Regions from separate parts of the Streptomyces sp. NPDC051567 genome, predicted to be linked through region 1. Evidence: predicted binding sites of a transcription regulator. Region 1 holds the regulator's gene; the other holds the start of a gene.

Evidence for each region. The regulator HspR, encoded in region 1, represses chaperone genes until heat shock. The targets are predictions, from matches to a motif close to TTGAGNNNNNNNNNCTCAA.
Region 2: lon (endopeptidase La) is a predicted target of HspR. The motif match lies at 2,157-2,175, and genes of this name have one in related genera.

Annotation. Positions count from the first base shown of each region.
Region 1 covers NZ_JBITDK010000001.1:95,470-98,875, reverse strand. Annotated here, with positions in the region: gene grpE (nucleotide exchange factor GrpE) at 1-191, shown strand, start outside; gene dnaJ (molecular chaperone DnaJ) at 231-1,424, shown strand; gene ACIA5F_RS00400 (heat shock protein transcriptional repressor HspR) at 1,427-1,891, shown strand; gene ACIA5F_RS00395 (hypothetical protein) at 2,031-2,639, opposite strand; gene ACIA5F_RS00390 (helix-turn-helix transcriptional regulator) at 3,046-3,406, opposite strand, start outside.
Region 2 covers NZ_JBITDK010000002.1:84,265-87,670, forward strand. Annotated here, with positions in the region: gene lon (endopeptidase La) at 1-2,134, opposite strand, end outside; gene dapF (diaminopimelate epimerase) at 2,360-3,364, shown strand.

The DNA.
Region 1 (3,406 bases):
CGTACGCGCCGGACGTCACCGAGACGACCTGTGTGGCGATCCTGCAGCCGGGGTACCGGATCGGCGAGCGGACCATCCGCCCCGCGCGGGTCGCGGTGGCCGAGCCCCAGCCGGGCACGGCCGCCAAGTCCGAGTCCGCGGACGGCGAGGCCCCGTCGGACAAGGACGCGGATGCCCCCGACAAGGGCTGACGCACCTCACGTGACGGCACGGAAGGAGGGACACCGGGGATGAGCACGAAGGACTTCGTGGAGAAGGACTACTACAAGGTCCTCGGTGTCCCGAAGGACGCCACCGAGGCCGAGATCAAGAAGGCGTACCGGAAGCTCGCCCGCGAGTTCCACCCGGACGCCAACAAGGGCGACACCTCGGCCGAGGAGCGGTTCAAGGAGATCTCCGAGGCGAACGACATCCTCGGTGACGCCAAGAAGCGCAAGGAGTACGACGAGGCCCGCGCCCTGTTCGGCAACGGAGGATTCCGTGCCGGGCCGGGCGGGGGCGGCGGCGGCTCCTTCAACTTCGACCTGGGCGACCTCTTCGGCGGCGCCCAGCAGGGCGGCGGCCAGGCCGGCGGCTTCGGCGGCGGCCTGGGCGACGTCTTCGGCGGCCTGTTCAACCGCGGCGCCGGTCCCGGCGCCGGTCAGGGGACCCGGGTCCAGCCGCGCCGGGGCCAGGACATCGAGTCGGAGGTCACCCTCTCCTTCACGGAGGCGGTGGACGGGGCCACGGTCCCGCTCCGGATGTCCTCCCAGGCACCCTGCAAGGCGTGCGCGGGCACCGGCGACAAGAACGGCACCCCGCGCGTCTGCCCGACCTGTGTCGGCACCGGCCAGGTCTCGCGGGGCAGCGGCGGCGGATTCTCGCTGACCGACCCCTGCGCGGACTGCAAGGGCCGCGGCCTGATCGCCGAGACCCCCTGCGACGTCTGCAAGGGCAGCGGCCGGGCCCGCAGCTCCCGCACCATGCAGGTGCGCATCCCGCCGGGCGTCTCGGACGGGCAGCGCATCCGGCTGCGCGGCAAGGGCGCCCCGGGCGAGCGCGGCGGCCCCGCCGGTGACCTCTACGTCGTCGTGCACGTCGACAGCCACCCGGTCTTCGGCCGCAAGGACGACAACCTGACGGTGACCGTGCCGGTGACCTTCGCGGAGGCGGCCCTCGGCGCCGACATCAGGGTCCCGACCCTGGCCGGCCCGTCGGTGACGCTGAAACTTCCGCCGGGCACCCCGGGCGGGCGGACGATGCGGGCCCGCGGCAAGGGTGCGGTCCGCAAGGACGGCACCCGTGGCGACCTGCTGGTGACGGTGGAGATCGCCGTCCCGGCGGAGCTGTCCGACAAGGCCCGGGAAGCACTGGAGACCTACCGCGACGCCACGGCGTCCGAGGACCCGCGCGCCACGTTGTTCGAGTCCGCGAAGGGAGCCTGACGATGGACGGCCGCCGCAAGCAGCCCCGTTTCGGCAACGGGGCGTACCAGCTCACCGACGAGACCCCGGTCTACGTGATCTCGGTGGCCGCCCAGCTCTCCGGTCTGCACCCGCAGACGCTGCGCCAGTACGACCGTCTCGGCCTGGTCTCCCCGGACCGTACGGCCGGGCGCGGCCGGCGCTACTCGGCCCGTGACATCGAGCTGCTCCGCGCGGTGCAGGCGCTCTCCCAGGACGAGGGCATCAACCTGGCGGGCATCAAGCGGATCATCGAGCTGGAGAACCAGGTCGCCGCGCTCCAGCAGCGCGTGGCCGAGCTCTCGGCGGCGGTGGACGGCGCGGCGGCCACGCTCCAGGCCCGCGAGGCCCAGGTGCACGCCTCGTACCGGCGCGACCTGGTCCCGTACCAGCCGCCGCGTCCGGGCAACGCCCTGGTCGTCTGGCGCCCCAAGCGCCCGATGGACTGAACCCCGCCCGCCTCGCACCACCCGGGTACCACCCGCGCACCCGTCGGTCCCCGTCGCTCCGGCGACGGGGACCGACTGCGTGGGGCGGGTCGGGCCGGTTCGCCGCGCGGCTGGGCCGGTCAGCCGGGGGGCGGCGCGGTCAGTGTGCTGCGCGGTCAGTGTGCGGGCCGGATGGGGGCCGGGTGGGGGCCGCTTCGTCTTCACGCCGAGGGAGGTCCCGCTGAACAGCACGGAGCCGTTGCTCGGGAACGACCCGGCCCTGATGGGGCTGCCCGCGCTGCTGGGGTAGGTCTGCGCCCTCGGGTCGGTACATGGGTTGATCGGCGTGGTGAAGGTCGCAATGTCCGGCCCGCTGCCCGTCAGAGAGAAGCTGGAGCAGCGGCGCGGAAGACGTACAGCCGTTGGCCGCCGCGTCGACCGAGAAGCTGATGTACCGGTTCGTCATCGTCAGTGGAATTGGTTTCACGGTCTGGAACTCGACCTTGTTCGTACCCGGGTTCGCGCCGTCCGTGTAAGCGGAGACCGCATGGTTGACCGTGGGATCGGCCGCCCCGTTCACCTTGTTCTCGAAGTTCTCGGCGTAGACGACGGTCGGCGCCTGGGGTACGCCGGGCGTGCCCGGGGTCGCCGTGTGCGCGGTCGGCGCGGCGATGTTCATCGCCGTCGCCGTCGCCGTCGCCTGCGCTCCCAGCATCGCAGCGGTGACAGCCGGCGCACGCACGCGCAGACCACCGGAGTAACCACGCATCTATGCGTGCTCCAATCGTGCAGTATCAACTTGTTCAGCCGAATTGCCCCGGCCATTAGCAAAAGGGAGTTAATGCAGACAAACGCCTGGGTTCCGTCCACCACGCGGTCCCGGTGCGCGAAACACCCGGACGCACGGGGTACGGACAGGCGGCCGGGGCGCCGGAGAAGCTGCTCGCGCGAGGGTACGGTTTCAGCCATTCGGTGGCACCCGGGCAGGGCCCGCGCACCCGCGCCGCCGGGCCCGCGCACCCGCGCCGCCGGGCCCGCGCACCCGCGCCGCCGGGCCCGCGCACCAGGGCGGTCCGGCTCGCGCGCCCACCCGTACAGGACCCGTACAGGGCCGTACGGACACCCCTACGGGCCCGCGCACCCACCCGTACGGGACCCGGTTTCCTGACTCTGGGTCAGAAACGCAGCTCCCCGTCCGGGTCGGACCGGGGTTCCAGGGCCGGGCCCGAGACGCGGCCCAGGATGCCCGACTGGGCGATGAGGTAGCCGAGCTGGGCGCGGCTGCCGCTGCCGAGGGCGGTGGCCAGCTTGGCGATGTGGGCGCGGCAGGTGCGTACGTTCATCCCCAGCCGGCGCGCGATGGCCTCGTCCACGTGGCCCTCCACCAGGAGCTGGGCGATGGAGCGCTGCACGCCCGAGATGCCCGAGGGGGTCGGGTCGTAGGGGATCTGCTCGTTGAGCGGGGTGGCCCGCCGCCAGAGCTGTTCGAAGACGCGGACCAGGTAGCGGACGAGCGCCGGGTGCCGCAGCTCCAGG
Region 2 (3,406 bases), on a different contig from region 1:
CCGTGATCATCGTGATGCCCGCGCTCGGCCCGTCCTTGGGGACCGCACCCGCCGGGAAGTGGATGTGCACGCCCCGGTCCTTCAGGTCGGCGACCGGCAGCTCCAGTTCCGCGCCGTGCGAGCGCAGGAAGCTCAGCGCGATCCGCGCGGACTCCTTCATCACGTCGCCGAGCTGGCCGGTGAGGGTCAGACCGGCCGCGCCGGTCTCCGGGTCGGCCAGTGACGCCTCGACGAAGAGGACGTCGCCGCCCGCGCCGGTCACCGCGAGGCCGGTGGCCACGCCGGGCACGGCGGTGCGCCGCTCGGCCGGGTCCTGCGCGGACTCCGGGACGTGGTGCGGGCGGCCGATCAGGGGCCGCAGCTCCTCGGCGCCGATCCGCACCGGCAGCTCGCGGCGCCCCAGCTCGTGTTCCGAGGCCACCTTGCGCAGCAGCCGCGCCAGGGAGCGTTCCAGGGTGCGCACGCCCGCCTCGCGGGTGTACTCCCCGGCCAGCGCGCGCAGCGCGTCCTCGGTCAGGGTCACCTCCTCGGCGGCGAGCCCGGCGCGCTCCAGCTGGCGCGGGAGCAGGTGGTCGCGGGCGATGACCACCTTCTCGTCCTCGGTGTACCCGTCGAGGCGGACGATCTCCATCCGGTCGGCCAGGGCCTCGGGGATCGCCTCCAGGACGTTGGCGGTGGCCAGGAACACCACGTCGCTCAGGTCCAGCTCGACCTCCAGGTAGTGGTCCCGGAAGGTGTGGTTCTGCGCCGGGTCCAGGACCTCCAGCAGCGCGGCGGCCGGGTCGCCCCGGTAGTCGGAGCCCACCTTGTCGATCTCGTCGAGGAGGACGACCGGGTTCATGGACCCGGCCTCCTTGATGGCCCGCACGATCCGTCCCGGCAGGGCGCCGACGTAGGTCCGCCGGTGTCCGCGCACCTCCGCCTCGTCCCGTACGCCGCCCAGCGCGACCCGGACGAACGTGCGGCCCATGGCGTGCGCCACCGATTCGCCGAGCGAGGTCTTGCCGACCCCGGGGGGCCCGACGAGCGCGAGCACGGCGCCGCCGCGCCGGCCGCCGATGACGCCCAGGCCGCGCTCGGAGCGCCGCTTGCGCACGGCCAGGTACTCGGTGATGCGGTCCTTCACATCGGCCAGGCCCGCGTGCTCGGCGTCCAGGACCGCGCGGGCGCCCCGGATGTCGTAGCGGTCCTCGGTCCGCTCGTTCCAGGGCAGTTCCAGGACGGTGTCCAGCCAGGTCCTGATCCAGGAGCCCTCGGGGCTCTGGTCGCTGGACCGCTCCAGCTTCTCGACCTCCTTGAGCGCGGCCTCCCTCACCTTCTGGGGGAGGTCCGCGGCCTCGACCCGGGCCCGGTAGTCGTCGGACTCCTCGCCCTCCCGCTCGCCGCCCAGCTCGCGCAGCTCCTTGCGGACCGCCTCCAGCTGCCTGCGCAGCAGGAACTCGCGCTGCTGCTTGTCGACGCCGTCCTGGACGTCCTTGGCGATGGACTCGGCCACGTCCTGCTCGGCGAGGTGCTCGCCGAGCCACTTCACGGCGAGCCGGAGCCGGGCCACGGGATCGCCGGTCTCCAGCAGCTCGACCTTCTGCGCCACCGTCAGGAACGGCGAGTAGCCGGAGTTGTCGGCCAGCGCCGACACCCCGTCGATCTGCTGGACCCGGTCCACGACCTGCCAGGCGCCGCGCTTGCGGAGCCAGCTCGTGGCGAGCGCCTTGTACTCCTTGACCAGCTCGGCGACGGCGCCGGGCAGCGGCTCCGGGTCCGCTTCCTCCACGGCCACGCCCTCGACCCAGAGCGCCGCCCCCGGCCCGGTGGTCCCGGCCCCGATCCGGACCCGCTCCCGGCCCCGGATCAGCGCGCCCGGGTCGCCGTCGGAGAGCCGCCCCACCTGTTCGACGGTTCCCAGCACCCCGGTGGCGGCGTACTTCCCGTCGATCCTCGGCACCAGCAGCACCCGGGGCTTGCCTCCCCCGGCCGCCTCCGGGAGCTCCCCGCCCCCGGCCGCCGCCTGCGCCGCCTCGACGGCCCCGCGCACCTCCGCGTGGGACAGGTCGAGCGGGACGACCATCCCCGGCAGCACGACCTCGTCGTCAAGCGGCAGCACAGGCAGGGTGAGCGTTACGGACGTCGAAGCCATGATCTTCCCTCCGGCAGTGAAGTTGAGCTATGCCGACTCAATGCATGTGCGCCGCCCAATGTTCCCCGACCCACGTTCGCCGGGGGCGAACGCGTGGATCACCCCCCACTCCGCGGGCCCGCCCGCCACGGGCCGGGTGGGCCCGCGGGGTGGGGGGTGCGCGGATAAAATGGGCCGATCAGCTGGTCCTGACCGGGAGGACCGGTGTCCGACGGAAAGATGTCCATGACTGCGCTCTCGATCGCCAAGACCCACGGCTCCCGCAACGACATCCTGGTCGTCGACGGCGCTCCGGACGATCACTTCGCCCCCGCCGACCTGACCCGCGCCGTCATCAGGCTGTGCGACCGGCGGAGCGGTCTGGGGTCGGACGGGGTCTACTTCGTCGCCGACGGCCACGACGGCACCGCCCGCGCCTGGTTCTTCAACCCCGACGGTTCGGCCGCGCTGCTCTGCGGCAACGGGATGCGCGGCGTGGGCCGGATCCTCCTCGACCGCCACCAGGCCGGGTCCGTCGTCGTGCACACCGGGCCGTACAGCTTCACCGTCCAGGACGCCGGGACCACCGCGCACGGGGTGCGGCAGGTCTCCGTCGAGCTGCCCGCCGTCGACTTCACCCCCGCCGACCCGATCGTGGCCGGTGTGGCCTGGCCCTTCGTGGACCAGCCGCTGCCCACCTTCCACCCCGCCCGGCGGGTCTCGGCGCTCGCGGTGCCCAACTCGCACCTGATCAGCGTGGTCGACGCCTACGAGGAGGCCGAGCTGGTCGAGACCGGGCGCCGGGTCGCCGACAGCCCCGCCGCCTTCCCGATCGGGGCCAACCTCTCCTTCGTGCTGCCCCTGGCGGATGCCGAGGTCTTCGTCCACACCTACGAGCGCGGCGCGGGCCTGACCCCCTCCTGCGGCTCCGGCATCGCGGCCTCCCGCGCGGTCCTGTCGCGCCTGGGCCTGGCCGCCCCGGAGCAGCCGGTCCTGGTCCGCAACCCCGGCGGGACCGCCCGTAGCTGGCTTCAGCCGGTCGGCGACGCGTGGCAGCCGGTCCTGGAGGGCAACGCCACCGTCGTCTACCGCACGGAGATCGACCCGGCGGCCCTGCTGACCGGGGGCGCGCCCCTCGTCGGCGGCGAGCCGGACAAGGCCGAGACGGACGCGTTCGCCCTGCTGAGCGACGAGAACCTGGCGGCGCTGCGGGCGGCGGGGGTCCACCCGTCCGGGGTCCAGGCGCACTGACCGGGGCGGTCCCGGGCGGCGCGCCGCAGGGCCGTGCGGCTG